Regions from separate parts of the Streptomyces sp. NPDC097595 genome, predicted to be linked through region 3. Evidence: riboswitches for the same ligand, from Rfam matches in the RefSeq annotation. Region 3 holds a riboswitch; each other region holds the start of a gene.

What was found. Region 3 has a riboswitch for cyclic di-AMP ahead of ACIQZN_RS14010 (transglycosylase SLT domain-containing protein). Riboswitches for the same ligand answer to the same signal wherever they lie in the genome.
Positions count from the first base shown of each region.
Region 1: linked by a shared signal. The riboswitch ahead of ACIQZN_RS07495 (NlpC/P60 family protein) and the one ahead of ACIQZN_RS14010 (transglycosylase SLT domain-containing protein) in region 3 are both predicted to bind cyclic di-AMP.
Region 2: linked by a shared signal. The riboswitch ahead of ACIQZN_RS01005 (peptidoglycan DD-metalloendopeptidase family protein) and the one ahead of ACIQZN_RS14010 (transglycosylase SLT domain-containing protein) in region 3 are both predicted to bind cyclic di-AMP.
Region 4: linked by a shared signal. The riboswitch ahead of ACIQZN_RS33340 (M23 family metallopeptidase) and the one ahead of ACIQZN_RS14010 (transglycosylase SLT domain-containing protein) in region 3 are both predicted to bind cyclic di-AMP.

Region 1 is NZ_JBIWCN010000004.1:83,217-87,417, forward strand. Features, by position in the region: gene pcrA (DNA helicase PcrA) at 1-1,268, opposite strand, end outside; cyclic di-AMP (ydaO/yuaA leader) riboswitch at 1,430-1,580, shown strand; gene ACIQZN_RS07495 (NlpC/P60 family protein) at 1,579-2,727, shown strand; gene ACIQZN_RS07500 (hypothetical protein) at 2,778-3,131, opposite strand; gene ACIQZN_RS07505 (NlpC/P60 family protein) at 3,441-4,201, shown strand, end outside.
Region 2 is NZ_JBIWCN010000001.1:226,352-230,552, forward strand. Features, by position in the region: gene ACIQZN_RS00985 (aspartate aminotransferase family protein) at 1-517, shown strand, start outside; gene ACIQZN_RS00990 (helix-turn-helix domain-containing protein) at 579-1,187, shown strand; gene ACIQZN_RS00995 (DUF6126 family protein) at 1,198-1,374, shown strand; gene ACIQZN_RS01000 (tyrosine-protein phosphatase) at 1,386-2,198, opposite strand; cyclic di-AMP (ydaO/yuaA leader) riboswitch at 2,611-2,767, shown strand; gene ACIQZN_RS01005 (peptidoglycan DD-metalloendopeptidase family protein) at 2,771-3,682, shown strand; gene ACIQZN_RS01010 (SGNH/GDSL hydrolase family protein) at 3,866-4,201, shown strand, end outside.
Region 3 is NZ_JBIWCN010000007.1:244,804-249,004, forward strand. Features, by position in the region: gene ACIQZN_RS14000 ((2,3-dihydroxybenzoyl)adenylate synthase) at 1-1,051, opposite strand, end outside; gene ACIQZN_RS14005 (2,3-dihydro-2,3-dihydroxybenzoate dehydrogenase) at 1,103-1,939, opposite strand; cyclic di-AMP (ydaO/yuaA leader) riboswitch at 2,363-2,547, shown strand; gene ACIQZN_RS14010 (transglycosylase SLT domain-containing protein) at 2,551-3,417, shown strand; gene ACIQZN_RS14015 (Rv0909 family putative TA system antitoxin) at 3,591-3,773, shown strand; gene ACIQZN_RS14020 (SpoIIE family protein phosphatase) at 3,920-4,201, shown strand, end outside.
Region 4 is NZ_JBIWCN010000030.1:55,232-59,432, reverse strand. Features, by position in the region: gene ACIQZN_RS33345 (aldo/keto reductase) at 1-650, opposite strand, end outside; gene ACIQZN_RS33340 (M23 family metallopeptidase) at 860-2,029, opposite strand; cyclic di-AMP (ydaO/yuaA leader) riboswitch at 2,041-2,194, opposite strand; gene ACIQZN_RS33335 (PP2C family protein-serine/threonine phosphatase) at 2,404-3,567, opposite strand; tRNA gene ACIQZN_RS33330 (tRNA-Met) at 3,737-3,810, opposite strand; gene ACIQZN_RS33325 (SHOCT domain-containing protein) at 3,979-4,201, shown strand, end outside.

The DNA.
Region 1 (4,201 bases), on a different contig from region 3:
CGGTAGAAGACGGCGACGTCGCCGGCCTTCGCGTCGCCCGCGTCGGTGAGGCGGTCGATCTCCTCGGCGACGAACTGGGCCTCGTCGTGCTCGGTGTCCGCGACGTAGCCCGTGATGCGGGCGCCGGTGCCGGCGTTGGTCCAGAGGTTCTTGGGGCGGCGGCTCTCGTTGCGCTCGATGACCGCGTTGGCTGCGGACAGGATCGTCTGGGTGGAGCGGTAGTTCTGCTCCAGGAGGATCGTCGTCGCGTCCGGGTAGTCCTCCTCGAACTGGAGGATGTTGCGGATGGTCGCGCCCCGGAAGGCGTAGATCGACTGGTCGGCGTCACCCACGACGCACAGCTCGGCGGGGGCGTTCTCCGGACCGGCCGGGCCGACCAGCTCGCGTACCAGCGTGTACTGGGCGTGGTTGGTGTCCTGGTACTCGTCGACCAGGACGTGCCGGAAGCGGCGGCGGTAGTGCTCCGCGACGTCCGGGAACGCCTGGAGCAGGTGGACCGTCGTCATGATGATGTCGTCGAAGTCCAGCGCGTTGGCCTCGCGCAGCCGGGCCTGGTACATCGCGTACGCCTGGGCGAGCGTCTTCTCGAAGCCGTCGGCCGCCTGGCCCGCGAAGGTCTCCTCGTCGATGAGCTCGTTCTTGAGGTTGGAGACCTTGGCGGTGAAGGACTTCGGCGGGTACCGCTTCGGGTCCAGCTCCAGATCGCGGCAGACCAGGGCCATGAGCCGCTTGGAGTCGGCCGCGTCGTAGATCGAGAACGAGGACGTGAAGCCGAGCTTCTTGGACTCGCGGCGCAGGATGCGGACGCAGGCGCTGTGGAAGGTCATGACCCACATCGCGTTGGCCCGGGGCCCGACGAGCTGCTCGACGCGCTCCTTCATCTCGCCGGCGGCCTTGTTGGTGAAGGTGATCGCCAGGATCTGGCCGGGGTGGACGCCCCGCTCGGCCAGCAGGTGGGCGATGCGGTGGGTGAGCACCCTGGTCTTGCCGGAGCCGGCGCCCGCGACGATGAGCAGGGGCGACCCGGCGTGCACGACGGCGGCGCGCTGCTCGGTGTTCAGCCCGTCGAGCAGCGCCTCGGGGTCGATGACCGGGCGGTGCGCGCCGTCGCGGTAGTACGCGTCACGGGGCGGCGGGGGCCCCTCGAACACGCCCGCGAACAGGTCCTCCGGCACCGCTTCGGGTGCGGAGTCCTCGGGGGGCGGCGGGGGCGCGTCCTCCTCCTGCTGGAGGCCGGCCAGGAAACTGTCGTCAAAGAGGCTGCTCATCGCTGTCCGAGTCTAAAGCTCTCCACTGACACCCGGTCCCGCTCCGAAAAGGTCACGGAAATGTATCGGGCATATCGCACACCAACCTTCACAGCGGCCCCATCAGTTGGCTAGCGTGCACGTTCGGACGGCCCGTACCCCCAGAGGCGACCTACGCCGAGCGTGCCGCCACGCCGAATCCGGGCCCGCCCGGAACCGGGGACCCACACGCAGTACCGGGGTGAATCGGTCCTTCCCCACCGGACCGTAGGGCAGCCTTCCGTTCCGCCCGAACCCGACAGCTAACCCGGTAGGCGGTCCACGGAAGGAGATGCCGGCCTTGGCGTCGCATCGCAAACCGCGCACCCGGATGCGCTCCACCGCCCCGGCCGTCGGGCTGACCTCGGCCGCGCTGGCCTCGGTGACCCTGCTGTCCTCCCAGAGCGCGATGGCCGCGCCCGCGCCGAAGCCGAGCATCGAGGAAGTCCAGAAGAAGGTCGACGACCTGTACCGGCAGGCCGGCACCGCGACCCAGAAGTACAACCAGGCCAAGGAGGCCACGGACCAGCAGAAGTCCAAGGTCGACTCGCTCCTGGACGACGTGGCCAAGCGCACCGAGAAGGTGAACGACGCCCGCAGGACGCTGGGCAACTACGCCGCCGCCCAGTACCGCAACGGCGGCCTCGCGCCGACCGCGACCTTCTTCCTGGCCGACGACCCTCAGTCGTTCTTCGACCAGACGCACCTCATGGACCGGATGGCCGAGCGCCAGCAGCAGGCGGTCACGGAGTTCCGTACGCAGCAGGCGAAGGTGTCCAAGCAGCGGGCCGAGGCCGTGGAGAGCCTGGAGACGCTGACCGAGTCGCAGGCCGATCTGCGCACCAGCAAGCAGAACGTCCAGACGAAGCTGACCGAGGCCCGGACGCTGCTGTCGAAGCTGACCGCCGAGGAGAAGGCGCGTCTGGCGGAGCTGGAGCGCAAGAAGGAGGCGGAGGCCGAGCGGAAGGCCGCCGAGCTGGCGAAGAAGCAGGCCGCCGCCCGGAAGGAAGCCGAGCAGAAGGCCAAGGAGTCGGGCGGCGGCGGTACGGAGACGGGTTCCGGCTCGGACACCGGCTCCGGGAGCAGCGCCTCCACGAAGGCGGAGAAGGTCCTCGCGTTCGCCCGCGCCCAGCTCGGCAAGCCGTACGTCTGGGGGGCGACCGGCCCCTCCTCGTACGACTGCTCAGGACTGACGCAGGCGGCCTGGAAGGCGGCGGGCGTCGACATCCCGCGTACCACCTGGGACCAGGTGAACGTCGGGACGCGGATCGCGACGGCCGATCTGCAACCCGGTGACCTGGTCTTCTTCTACGACGACATCAGCCACGTCGGGATCTACAAGGGCGACGGGATGATGATCCACGCGCCGAAGCCCGGGGCGAACGTGCGCGAGGAGTCGATCTACTACATGCCGATCTACGGGAGTGTGCGCCCGGCCTGACCGGGGAAGAGGGCCGGTCCGCGCGGACCGGCCCTCCCGCTTGGCGCGGCTCAGGTCCAGAGCGTGGCGATGAAGATGTTCGCCAGGGTCAGCGCGCCGACCGCCGCGAAGGCCCCCTTCTCGACCTTCTCCTCGTCCCTCTTGATGTAGACGAGCCCCAGGATCACGACCAGGAACAGCAGCTTGATCCCGATCTTGACGTTGTTCACGGGGTGGTCGTCGGCCTGGTCCAGGCCGACCAGGGCGACACCGGTGACGAGCATGGTCAGCGCACCGTGCAGCATCCCGGGGACGAACCGGGCGGTGCCGGCCTTCATCGCCTTCATCTGGCCGAGGAAGCCGCCGAGCAGGGCGGCGATGCCGATGATGTGCAGGGCGACGACGAAATCGATGAGTACGCGCATGGTTCCGCACCCTAGAACCCGCTCCCCGGACCGCTCCGGGCAGGGTGGGGCCTACGGGTCGCTTGAATGATGAATGCACTTTTTGCCTGATTCTGTCGCCCTTCTCCTGGTCACCCGGGCTTCAAGAGCGGTCATCCGGCGACAATGCCACGCCAAGAGCGGGCAATAACCGCCATAACGACACCTTTCCGTGACCTCGGATTAGCGTCCCTTCCCGGTGGCCGTGGACCAGGGACCGTCCTCGCCGGCCACCGGAGCATCCCGCCGGTACACCCCGTCGGGCCGTCGCACGGAAGGACGCCCGCCCCCGTGGCAGCGCATCGCAAACCCAGGCAGCGCCTCACCACCGCCTCCGCGGCCCGCACCGCGGCGACCCTCGCCGTCGCCGGAGCCGCGACGGCCGCCGTGCTGCCCGGAGCCGCGCACGCGGACCCCGCGCCCACCGCGAAGCAGGTCAAGGCCCAGGTGGACCGGCTGTACCGGGAGGCGGAGGTCGCCACCGAGAAGTACAACGGCGCGAAGTCCGAGGCGACCGCCGCCGCCAAGTCGGTCGACGCCCTGCGCGACGAGGCCGCCCGCAGGACCGCCCGCCTCAACACCGCCCGCGACGTGCTCGGCGCGTACGCCGCCGCGCAGTACCGGTCCGGCGGGATCGACCCCTCCGTGCAGCTGGCGCTCTCCTCCGACCCGGACCAGTACCTGCGCCGCGCCACCTACGCGGAGCAGGCCGGTGAGCGCCGGGCCACCGAGGTGCGCTCGGTGCGCCGCCAGGTCGCGGAGATCGCCCAGGTACGCGCCGAGGCGGCCGGCAGGCTCACCGAGCTGGCCTCCCGGCAGGCCGCCCTGAAGGAGCACCGGGCGACCGTCCGCGCCAAGCTGGCCGAAGCCCGCCGCCTGCTCGCCCGCCTCACCCCGGCCGAGCGCGCCTCCTACGACGCCTCCGAGGACGGGCGCGGGGCCGGCCACGCCGACCGCGGCACCCCGCGCTCCGCCGTCGCCGCGCCCAACGCCCGCGCCGCCCAGGCGGTCGCCTTCGCCTACAACGCCCTGGGCAAGCCGTACGTGTGGGG
Region 2 (4,201 bases), on a different contig from region 3:
CTCGATGGACCGGGTCCTCGTCCACTCCGCGAGCTTCGGGTCCAACGCCCAGGCCATGGCGGCGGGGCTCGCGGTGCTGTCGGTGATGGAGGACGAGGAGACCGTCGCGCACGCGCGCCGCACCGGCGACCTGCTCCGTGAGCGGCTGTCCGCGCTCGTCGGGCGCTACGAGCTGCTGCACGAGGTGCGGGGGCGCGGGCTGATGATCGGCATCGAGTTCGGCCGCCCCACCTCGCTGAAGTTGCGCAGCCGCTGGACCATGCTTCAGGCGGCCCGCAAGGGGCTCTTCGCGCAGATGGTCGTCGTGCCGCTGCTCCAGAAGCACCGCATCCTGACCCAGGTCTCCGGCGACCACCTCGAAGTGATCAAGCTGATCCCGCCGCTGGTCATCGATGACGCGGACGTCGACCGCTTCGTGGAGGCGTTCACCGCCGTCATGGACGACGCGCACAGCGGCGGGGGACTGATGTGGGACTTCGGACGGACCCTGGTGAAGCAGGCCGTCGCCAACCGCTGAGGCGTTTTGCCCCTGAGGCAAGAAATTTGCCTCAGGGGAAATTCTTGGGCCCAATGGAGGTATGAACCCTCCGGACGACCTGGCGGCCGGTGAGCTGCCCGGTGTCGCGCCACGCCTGCGCGATCTGCGCCGAGGCCGTGGTCTCACCCTGGAGACCGCGGCCCAGCGGGCCGGGCTCTCGCCCGCCCACCTCTCCCGGCTCGAAACGGGCCGGCGCCAGCCCTCGCTGCCGATGCTGCTCCAGCTGGCCAGGATCTACGGTACGACGGTCTCCGAGCTGCTCGGCGAGATGCCCCCGGAACGTGACGCGATCGTCCGCGGCCGCCCGTTCGAGGGCCCGGCCGCCGACGGCTGGCTGTACCAGCAGGCCGGCGGCTCCGGCCGGGCGATGCAGGCGCTGCGCGTCCGCGTCCCGTACGGCGCCCAGGGCGACCTGGTCCGCGTCCACCCCGGCGAGGAGTGGCTGTACGTCCTGAGCGGCCGCCTCCGGGTGACGCTCGGCGAGACGGTCCACGACCTCGCGCCCGGGGACGGCGCGCACTTCGACTCGCTCACCCCGCACCGGATCGCCGCCCCCGAACCCGAGGGCGCCGAGCTGCTCTTCGTCCACACCCTGCTGCAGAGCCCCGCCGCCGACCTGTGCCTCGGTGGCCAGGTCCACCGTCGCTGAGAGGCCCGTCATGTCCGATTCAGAGCACTACGACCCGCTCACCCCGGCCCCGCGTCCCGGCGCCGACACCCAGGAGAAGAAGATGCCGCGCGGACTCGTCATCCGCCTCTTCGCCTATCTCGTGGTCGGGCATGTCATCGCCGCGTTCCTGTACCTGCTCTTCGCGGTCGGCATGCACAACCAGTAGGGGGAGCCGGCTCAGCTCTCGTCGAGGAGGCGTTCGCGCAGCTGCTCACGGGTGGCGGGCGTGAGCTTCAGCCCGTCGGCGAGATAGCGGTCGGTGCCGCCCCAGGTCTCGTCGATGGCGGCGAAGGCCGCGGCGAGGTAGTCGGGCTGGGCGCCGAAGAGCGGGTTGAGCAGCTCCAGCACCTCCGGGGACAACCCGGCGGCCGAGGTGTCGCTGCGCCGGATGCGGTAGCGGCGGTGCGCGTCGTTCGACTTGAGGTAGTCGGCCTCGATGGTCTCGCGTCCGACGCCCACCGCCAGCAGCGTCACCGCGATGGAGAGCCCGGCCCGGTCCTTGCCGGCCGCGCAGTGCATCAGGGCGGGCACGCTGTCCTCGGCCAGGGCGTGCAGCACCCGGCTGTGCTCGGCGGTGCGCTCCAGGATGATCGAGCGGTACGAGGCGACCATGCGGCGGGTCCCCTTGCCGTCGGCCAGGATCGAGCGCAGCTCCGCGATGTTGCCGTCGCGCACCATCCGCCAGAACTCCGCGCCGTCCGCCGGGTCGCTGAGCGGGATGCTCACATTCCGTACGCCGGGCAGCTCGATGTCCAGGCCGTCCAGCTTGTGGTCCGCCGTGTTGCGGAAGTCGAAGACCGTGTGCAGGCCGAGCCCGCCGAGGAACGTCGCGTCCTCGGCCGTGGCGTGTGCCAGGTGGCCGCTGCGGTAGAGCCTGCCGTGCCGGACTTGGCGGCCGTCGGTGGTGGGCAGGCCGCCCACGTCGCGGAAGTTGCGGACGCCGGTGAGTACGGGCTCCGCCGGCGGGGTCTGCGGCAGCTGCTGCGTCACGGTCACTCCTGGAGGCTCTGCCCCGGCGCGTGTCGCCGACGGGCCCACGACCGCGACGATACGACATCGGTTCCTGGGGCAATCATCTCGGCCGCCCGCTCCCCGTCGACGCGGAGGACGACCGCGACATGTCCGTATTGATGGGATATGCCCAACCTGCCCCGGTTGTGCGGGAGATGATCACCCGCTCGTGAGCGGGATCATATCCGTGACGGTGTGTGGTGACGGCCCGGCTGGGTAGTCCCCGCGCCGCGCGGAAAGCCAAGATCCGTAATCCACGGAGTGTGACCGGAATTCCGCACCGCAATTCCGGTGCGGAATCCGGTGCCGAACACGTGGCTTGTTTCCGCCGTCCCGGCTCGCTTACGTTCCATGCCATCCGGATGGAACGCCCAATCCTGCCGCCGTCCGGAATTCGCATCCACTTCACCGTGTGGCAGGAGCGGGGGAACCAGGTAAGCCGCCGACCGGGACGACCGGACGGCTAGGGGTGAAGTCGCGCCAGGCGCGGCCGGGCATCTCCAGCCCGAACCCGACAGCTCACCTCGCAGGCGCCGGAGAGGAAATTCTTCATGCCCAATTCGGGTAAGCACCGCCGTCCCAAGTCCAGCACCATCGCCCGTGGCGTCGTCGCCGCGAGCGCCGGCGGAGCCGTCATCGCGCTTCCGCTGCTCGGCGCCACCGGTGCCCACGCCGCGGAGCAGTCCGCCCCGGCCACGTCGAAGTCGGTCGCCGCGCACACCGCCCCGGCCAAGCCCGCGAAGAGCGCCGGCACCACCACGTACTCGGTCGTCTCCGGCGACTACCTGTCGAAGATCGCGGCCCAGCACCACCTCAAGGGCGGCTGGCACAAGCTGTACCAGGACAACCGCGAGGCCGTCGGCGAGAACCCGAGCCTGATCTTCCCGGGCATGAAGCTCACCCTCGGCGCCAAGGCGGCCCCCGCCGCCGCGACCCCGTCCAAGGCCCCCGCCAAGACGGCGGAGAAGACCGAGGCGAAGGCCGCACCCAAGGCCGAGACGAAGGTCGAGACCAAGACCGAGGCGCAGACCGAGGCCCCGGCCTCCCAGGACAACGCCTCCGGCTACGTCCACCCGGTCCCCGGCAACCACACCACCGCCTACCGCGCCTCCGGTGCCAGCTGGTCCAGCGGCAGCCACACCGGCATCGACTTCCCCGTCTCCACCGGCACCAGCGTGAAGGCCATCACCTCCGGCACCGTCGTCACCGCCGGCTGGGGCGGCGCCTACGGCAACCAGGTCGTCATCAAGCACGCCGACGGCCACTACTCCCAGTACGGCCACATGTCCTCGCTCTCCGTCTCGGCGGGCCAGACCGTGACCGTGGGCCAGCAGGTCGGCCTCTCCGGCGCCACCGGCAACGCCACCGGCCCGCACCTCCACTTCGAGATCCGCACCGGCCCGGAGTACGGCTCGGACATCGACCCGATCGCCTACCTGGCGTCGCACGGGATCAACGTCTGATCCAGGCAGTACCGGCCCGGTGATCCGGGCCCCTGAACGACACAGAGGGACGGCGCACGGCGGTGCGCCGTCCCTCTGCTTATTCCCCCTTTACCGAAAACTGACCGGGTGGTTTATCTCACCACCCGTCAACCCCTTATTACGGTCGCGTAGGTCACATTCCGGGGTGCAGGATATGCGGTTGTGGCAGACGATTCGAACAACCTCCAGCAGGGCGCCGTCGACCGACAGGGCGCCATCGGGTCGTACGCGGCGATTGGCGACAGCTTCACCGAGGGAGTCGGCGACCCCGGCCCGGACGGAAGGTTCGTCGGCTGGGCCGACCGGCTCGCGGTACTCCTCGCGGACCGGCTCCCGGAGCCCGGCCCGGCGACCGGGGACTTCCGGTACGCCAATCTCGCCGTACGAGGACGCCTCCTCGACCAGATAGTCGAGGAGCAGGTGCCCCGCGCCAAGGAACTCGCCCCCGATCTGGTGAGCTTCTGCGCCGGCGGCAACGACATCATCCGGCCGGGCACC
Region 3 (4,201 bases):
GGCGCGTGTAGTTGACGAGGCCCTCGGCCATGCCGAAGACCTGCATCAGCCGGCAGCCGAGCGCCGGTTCGAGGCGCCGGGCGGCCGTCTCACTGTATTTGGCGCCGCCGACCAGGATCAGCTCCAGGCTCGACAGGTCCTGCTCCGCCGCAGCGGCCGCGTCCGTCCACACCAGGGCGAGCGGTGGCACCATGCCCGTCATGGTGACGCGCTCCCGCTCGATCACCGGGAACGCCGTGGCCGGGTCGGGGCGCGGGCAGAGGACCACGGTGCCGCCCGCGTACAGCGTGCCGAGCCAACCGGGTGAGCTCATCGGGAAGTTGTGCGCGGCGGGCAGGATCACGAGGAAGCGGGTGTCCGCGTCGACGCCGCAGATCTCGTTGGAGCCGCGCAGCGAGTAGATGTAGTCGTCGTGCGTACGGGGGATGAGCTTCGGCACCCCCGTGGTGCCGCCGGACAGCTGGAGGAAGGCCAGGTCGTGCGGTTCGGGCCCGTCCTCGGGCTCCCCGGCCGCGTCGCACGGCACATCGGACAGGGCGGTGTGCTCGCCCGGGTCGCCGACGACGAACACATGCTTCAGGCCGGGCGCCCGGTCCCGTACGGCGGTGGCGAGCGCGCGGTAGTCGAATCCGGCGTGCTGGTCCGGGATGACGTAGGCGACGGCCTCGGCGAAGGAGCAGAAGTAGCCGATCTCCGTCTCGCGGTGGGCGGGCAGCGCGTATACGGGGAGTGCGCCGATCCGGAAGAGGGCGAAGACGACCTCGGCGAACTCGGCGATGTTGGGCAGCTGGACGACTACCCGGTCGCCCTTGGCTATCCCGCGCGCCCGGAAGCCGGCCGCCAGCCGGGCCGCGCGCTCGTCCAGCTCCCGGTACGTCCAGGCGCGGCGCCCGGGCGCGGGGTCGATCAGCGCGACGCGGTCGCCGTGGGCCTCGGCCCGTTCGCGCAGCATGCCGGTGAAGGTCTCGCCGCGCCAGTGCCCGGCCGCGCGGTAGCGGGCGGCGAACTCCGCGGGCCAGGTCGGGGCGTCTTCGTACGGTGAGGCAGTCATCGTTCCAGGTCTCCAGGGGGATGGCCGTTGTGAGGGCGCCGGTCGGACGGGTCAGGCGCGCAGGGTGGCGCCGCCGTCGACGTACAGGTCGTGCAGGGTGATGTGGCGGGCCCGGTCGGACACGAGGAAGGCGACCGCCTCGGCGATGTCGGCCGGTTCGGCGATGCGGCCGAGCGGGATGCCCGTGCGGTAGCTCGCCAGGTCCCCGGCTATGACGCGCTGCGCGGCGGGCCCGTCGTCGTGCGCCTCACCGGCCGGCCACATCCCGCGCTGCATGTCGGTGAGCGTGGAGCCGGGCGAGACCGTGTTGCAGCGGACGCCCCGGGGGGCCAGTTCCAGGCCGAGGCACTTGGTGAACATGACGGAGGCGGCCTTCGACGCGGCGTACGCCGCCATGGTCGTACGGGGGATGCCGGCGGCGTTGGACGCGACGGTGACGATGCTGCCCGCGCCCCGCTCCGCCATCCGGCGCGCCACGGACCGCGAGACGTGGAAGACCCCGTCCGTGTTGACGGCGAACGTCGCCCGCCAGTCCTCGTCGGTCAGCTCGGTGACGGGTGAACAGCGCAGTATCCCGGCCACGTTGACCGCGATGTCGAGAGCGCCGAGCGTGTCCTCCGCCTCCGCGACCAGGGCCTCGACGGCGGCCGCGTCCGTGACGTCCAGCGCCCGGGCCACGACGCTCCCTTCGTGCTCCCGGGCGAGGGCGTCGACGCCCTCCGGGGCCGCGTCGGTCGCCAGGACCCGGCAGCCGCGCGCGACGAGCGCCCGCACGACCGCCTCTCCTATGCCGCGTCCGGCTCCCGTCACGAGGGCGAGCCGCCCGGTGAGTTCCTGGTCGGCCGGGGCGACGGAAGGACGGGAAGAAGGGGCGGAATGCGGCGCCATGGTCTTGGGGTCTCCCTGTGACGGTGAACGAGGGGCGGCAACACTTAGGTAAGCCTAACCATAGAGTGATCACGCGAGCGAGGGGGTCGGAACCCGCGATCCTGGCCGTTCCCGGGTCGCCGGATGCCCTTTTTGCACCTACTTGAGCAAAAAGTCAATTACGGGCGATCAGGGCGGTTTTGATGGTGCCAGACACACTCAAAACGGACTAATGCTTCTATTACGCCCACAGTGGGCAGCGTCACGTCAGCCGTTTCTGACGCGCAATCCGATCTCCCGGTTCCCAGTCGTGCCAAGAAATTTGACTTCCCCCGACTCGGGCGATCATGAGCATTTCCTTTGATTGATCTTGCAAAACAATTGTGATCAGCAATTCCGGGCTTGTTCCGGCTGTCGTTTCTCGCTTACGGTCCCGTCATCAATCCGGATGGAACGCCGAATCCTGCCGCCGTCCGGGAACCCGACCACTCACGTACGGCAGGAGCGGGGGACCCAGGTTTGCCGCCGGTCCGGAATCCGGAGCGGCTAGGGGTGAAGTCGCCATGTGCGACCGGACATCTCCAGTCCGAACCCGACAGCTCACCTCGTAGGCGACGGAGAGGAAATACGCCATGACCCTCACGGGTAAGCACCGTCGTGCCAAGTCCGCGTCCCTGACCCGCGGTTTCATCGCCGTCAGCGCGGGCGGAGCCGTTCTCGCGCTCCCCCTGATCTCGGCCGGATCGGCCTCCGCCGCCCCCGCCAAGACCGTCGTCGCCGAAAAGGCCGCGGCCCCGACTTCCGTCGCCGGCAAGGAAATTGCCGTGCGCAAGGCCGCGCCCACCACCTATTCCGTGGTGTCCGGCGATTCGCTTTACAAGATCGCCCAGGGGCATTCCCTCAGCGGCGGCTGGGAGCGGCTGTACAAGGACAACCGCGGTGCCGTCGGCGGCAACCCCGACCTCATTCACCCGGGCCTGAAGCTCACCATCGGCGCCAAGTCCGAGGCCGCCGCCCCCAAGGCCGCGAAGAAGAGCGCATTCAAGGCGGAGACCGCCGAGAAGAACGGCGACACCGCCCCCCGGACGGAGAGCGCCGACCGCGCCGACCGCTCCGAGCGCACCGTCGTCCCGGTCGCCGCCGAGAAGCCCGCCGAGACCCAGGCGTCCGTCACGTACACCGACGACCTCGACGGCTGGATCAAGGAATCCCTGGCGATCATGGCGCAGCATGGCATCCCCGGCAGCTACGACGGCATCTACCGCAACATCATGCGCGAGTCCTCGGGCAACCCGATGGCGATCAACAACTGGGACATCAACGCCGTCAACGGCACCCCCTCCAAGGGGCTGCTCCAGGTGATCCAGCCCACCTTCGACGCGTACCACGTGCCCGGTACGTCGATGGACCTCTACGACCCGGTCGCCAACATCACGGCCGCGTGCAACTACGCCGCCGCCACGTACGGCTCGATGGACAACGTCTTCGGCGCGTACTGATCCACACCGGCCCCGCGCTCGGGGCAGGGTCGTGAGCAGGGGCGGGAAGAAGCGGAAGCGCTTCTTCCCGCCCCTTTCGCGTGCCCTGCCGCCCACGGTGGCCCCGGCCCCGGAATGCGAGGGCACGGCAAGGCGCGGATGCTGGAACGGTCAGCGTCTCTAGGAGGTCAGTCATGGGCATGCTCGACAAGATCAAGGACATGATCAAGGGGCATCCGGACCAGGCCCGCCAGGGAGTCGAGAAGGGCGGCGACTACGTCGACAAGAAGACCGGCGGCAAGTACAGCGGCCAGGTCGACTCGGCCCAGCAGAAGGCCAATGACCAGTTCGGTGACAGGCCGGACCAGGGCCGGTAATCGCTGGCCCGGACCGTGCGGGAGCGGTGGACGCCACAGCCGTGGTGTCCACCGCTCCCGCGTGTCGCGCCGCGCCCCGCCGGCCGTGCGGGCCCGGGGGGCGCCTCCGACGTGCCGCACCGGCCGCCCGGGAGCATGCTGGCTGTGTGACCTGGCACGGCGCGGCCGGGCGGCTGCCGTTCGGCCCGAGCGGCGGACCGCCCGCAGGACCGGAGGACGGCCGGGCACCGGACGACCTGTCCCTGGTGCTCGCCCAGTCCGTCGTACACGCCGTCGAGGCGGTCGGCGGCCGGGCCGGCGGGATCTACCTCCCCTCGCGCACCCCCGGCCTGCTCCGGCTGGCCGTCCTCGCCGGATTCCCCGTCCCCCTGCTCCGCCCCTGGTGGCGGATGCACGTGAACCGGCCGTTCCCGGTCGCCGAGGCGTTC
Region 4 (4,201 bases), on a different contig from region 3:
AAGCCGGAGGCCAGCGCGTAATACGGGACGGCCGCGAGACCGGCGTCGGCGGCGGTGTCCTGGAGCTCGCCCTCGTAGGTGTACCGGGAGACGAGGTTGTAGTGCGGCTGGAGCGCCACATAGCGGGCCAGGCCCTCGCGTTCGGAGAAGTCCAGCGAGGCGCGCAGCCGCGCGGCGCTGATGTTGGAGGCGGCGATCTCGCGGACCTTGCCCTCCTTCACCAGCTCGTCGAGGGCGGTGATGATCTCCTCGACCGGGACGGTCTCGTCGTCGAAGTGCGTGTAGTACAGGTCGATGTGGTCCGTGCCGAGCCGGCGCAGCGACTCCTCGGCGGCCGACTTGATGGTGGGCGCCGAGAGGCCCTTGTAGCCGGGGAGGGCACCGACCTTGGTGGCCACCACGACATCGGACCGGTTGCCGCGCGAGGCGAGCCACTTGCCGATGACGGTCTCGGACTCGCCGCCCTCATTGCCGGGAACCCAGTGCGAGTAGGCGTCGGCGGTGTCCACGAAGTTGCCGCCGGCCGCCGCGTACGCGTCGAGAACGGCGAAGGACTGGTCCTCGTCCGCGGTCCAGCCGAAGACGTTTCCACCGAGGCAGAGCGGGAAGACCTGGAGGCCGGACGGGCCGAGATTGCGCAGTGAAGTCATGAGTGGAACAACGGCTTCCGGCCCGCTCGCTATTCCGGCCCACTCGCCATTCCGTGCCGTCTACATCCGGCGGCCCGCGGCCACGCGAACCGGCAGCCCTGACGTCGGGGGGGGTATGCGTCAGGGCTGCCGGGGTTCGGAAGGCCGCGTGCGGGAAGGGCGGCCGGGCGTATGCGGGGAAGGGCCGGGGCGCCGGAAGAGAGGAGACCTCAGACGGTCAGACCGCGGGCGCGCAGCCAGGCCATCGGGTCGATGCCGGTGCCGTCCGGGGTGTGGACCTCCAGGTGGAGGTGCGGGCCGGTCACGTTGCCGGTCGCGCCGACGCGGCCGATGGTGTCGCCGGTGGTGACCTTCTGGCCGACCGTGACGCCGATCGAGGACTGGTGGCAGAACCACAGCTCGGTGCCGTCCTCCAGCTCCAGCACCGTGCGGTAGCCGTAGGCGCCGGACCAGCCGGCCGACTTGATGGTGCCGGTGTGGATGGCCTTGATCGGGGTGCCGGTCGGGGCCGCGAAGTCGAGGCCCGTGTGGTAGCCGGAGGACCACATCGAACCGGCCTCGCCGAACGTCGAGGTGATCGTGTACGAGGAGGTGGGGATGGCGTAGCTGGCGGCGAGCTTGGCCAGGCGCAGGGCCTCGGCCTTCTTCTTCGCCTCCTCCTCCGCCTTCTTCTTCTCGGCGGCGGCCTTGGCCTCGGCCTCGTCCTGCTGCTTCTTCGCCTCGGCGGCCGCCTTCTCGGCAGCGGCCTTCTCCTCGGCCGCCTTCGCCTCGGCGTCGGCGGCACCCTGCTGCTGCTCGGCCTGCTGGAGGATGCGGGCGCGCAACGCCTCGCCGGCGTCCGTGGTGCCCTGCTCGGCCTCGGTGGTGGTGATGCCGGCGGTGGTCAGCGGGGCGGCGGCGGTGGCGGTCGCGGGGGTTTCGGCCTCGCTCTCGCCGGAGAACAACGCGCCTACGCCGGGAAGGGACTTGGCGTCGGGGAGATTGTCCGCGATGGAATCGGGAAGAGAGATGGAGACCGGCGGTTTGCTCTGCGCGGTGGCCATGCCGCCCGCGCCGACGGCCGCGATGACACCGACGCCGAGGACGGTGGAGCTACGGGCCAGACCATTGCGCTGCTTGGCGACACGGTGCTTGCCGCGGACGGGGCGGACGGACTCCTCGGTGGGGTTCCATTCCTCCCAGGTCCGCTCGGAGTCGGCGTCGTCGGCGCGGAAGCCGCTGCCGAAACCGGCGCCGGTGGCGAAGCCGTTGCCCTGATCGGTCACGTAGTCACCGCCCTGTTCCGGGATGTAGGCGGTGCCGGGGCCGGACGCGAAGTCGGCGCCGTACTCGGGCACGAACCGGGAAGGCGATTCGGGGGCAGGCTTGTTGGACGCCACGCGGGCGCGCTCCTTTCCTTCCTTCTCGCCTACCGGGTTAGCTGACGGGTTCGGAGCAGGAAGGTCTCCTACGGGTTCCTTCGCCTCTTGTGAAGACGACGATGCCCGATTCACCCCATGTAGGTGGTTCCCCGGTTCCCTTGCGGAATTCGGCGCACGCGCGCGGCGCCGTCCTGACGACGGCTGGGACAACCGCGCTGCGTTATCGAACGTTAATAGACAGACGGCTCCGATTCCAAGCTGTTCCCACTGATCGTTCACGTGCTCGGCCTGGACTTACGGGGCACAACAGGGTGGAATCGGGCGAGTTGATCGGCGTTCAGCCACTACGCGTTTTCTGACGTTGCGTCAACTGTTATGCGGAGCGGCGCCCCTCAGTCACTGAGCGTGGTACCCCGCTTGACGATCTTCACCGTCCTGCGCCGGTCGGGCTGCCCCTTCGCCGGCCTGGCCACCGCGAGCAGCGCCATGTCGTCGGTCGACTCGCCCCCCGTATGCAGCCGTACGTCGTCGGTCAGCGCGGACAGCAGCTCCTCCGGGCCGGGGAAGAGCCGCCCGCCCAGCCGCTCCGCGGGGTCGTAGAAGACACCGTCGGCGTCCCGGGCCTCCGACAGGCCGTCCGTGTAGAACAGCAGCGTCCCGCCGGCCGGCAGCTCCCACTCGTCCGAGCGGTCCGGCCGCACCCCCAGGTCCATGCCCAGCGGAAGCGCGGGCTCCGAGGGCGTCAGTGCCTCCACCGCCCCGTCCCCGTGCAGCAGCAGCGGATCCGGATGGCCGCGGTTCACGATCCGTACGTGCTCCGCGCCCGGCGGGATCTCCGCGAGCACGGCGGTCACGAACCCCTCGAACGCGTCCAGATTGCTCCGCCGTACCGACTCACGCGCCAGCGCGCGCTCCAGCCGCTGCGCCACGCCCTCCAGCGACTTCTCCTGCTCGGCCGCCTCCCGGAACGCCCCGATCACCACCGCCACCGCGCCGACCGCCTCCAGCCCCTTCCCGCGCACATCGCCCAACACCAGCCGTACGCCGTACGGAGTGTCAGCGGCCGCGAAGAGGTCGCCCCCGACGAACTCGTCCGCCTGCGCCGCCTCGTACCGCGCGGCCACCTGGAGTCCGCCGATCCGCTCGGGCGGGGCGGGCAGCACGGCCCGCATGGCCGTCTCGGCGATGATCCGGGCGGATGCCAGCTGATCGTTCCCGCGCCGCACGACCCGGTTGATCACCCCGGCCTGGAAGGCGACCGTCAGCACGGTGAGCATCTCGATGAACGGGACCGCGCCCGGTAGGTCCCCGGTGTAGAGCCGCATCGCGGCGATCGCGACGACCCCGGCGAGCCCGATCCGGAGGGTGGCGCCGAGACCGAAGAACGGCGCGGCGATCAGCGGGGCGGCCGCGAATATCGGGACTGCGGTGAAGGCGGGCGGGGTGAAGTAGTCGAAGGCCACCCCCACGACGATCATCGCGGCGGGCAGCACCCGGACGAAGCGGCGGCTGCCCGCGCCGTCACGCCCTCGCCACCGTCGCGTCCACTTCCCCACCTGCGGTCTCCTGCCCGGTGCCGCCGCGGCCGGTACCGCGCACCCTCCCCCAGCCTCGCCGCTGCCCGGCCGGCGGGCGACTCCTCGGCCGCCGATGGGGCGAGGGGGCGGGGCGCCGACAATGCATCGGGCCCGGCACGCTGCTTGCGTGCCGGGCCCGATGTTTCAGTAGCGGGGACAGGATTTGAACCTGCGACCTCTGGGTTATGAGCCCAGCGAGCTACCGAGCTGCTCCACCCCGCGTCGGTGAACCCAACTCTACGTCATGTTCGGGGCCCTCATGACCACGGCCCGGCCGCCTCGGCCCGCGCACCCCTCCACCCCTCGGCCCACACCAACGGGCAATGGGGTGAATGCGGTGATATGACTGTTTTCAGATTCAGCAACCCGACGCGGATCCGGGAGTGGACGATGGACGACTATCCCCTGCTCAACCTGTTCTGGACGATGCTCTGGTTCTTCCTCTGGATCATGTGGCTCTTCCTCCTCTTCCGGGTCATCATGGACATCTTCCGCAGCCATGACCTGAGCGGCTGGGGCAAGGCCGGCTGGCTGATCCTGGCGCTGGTACTGCCCTATGTGGGCGTGCTGATCTACGTGATCGCGCGCGGCAAGTCCATGGGCAAGCGCGACG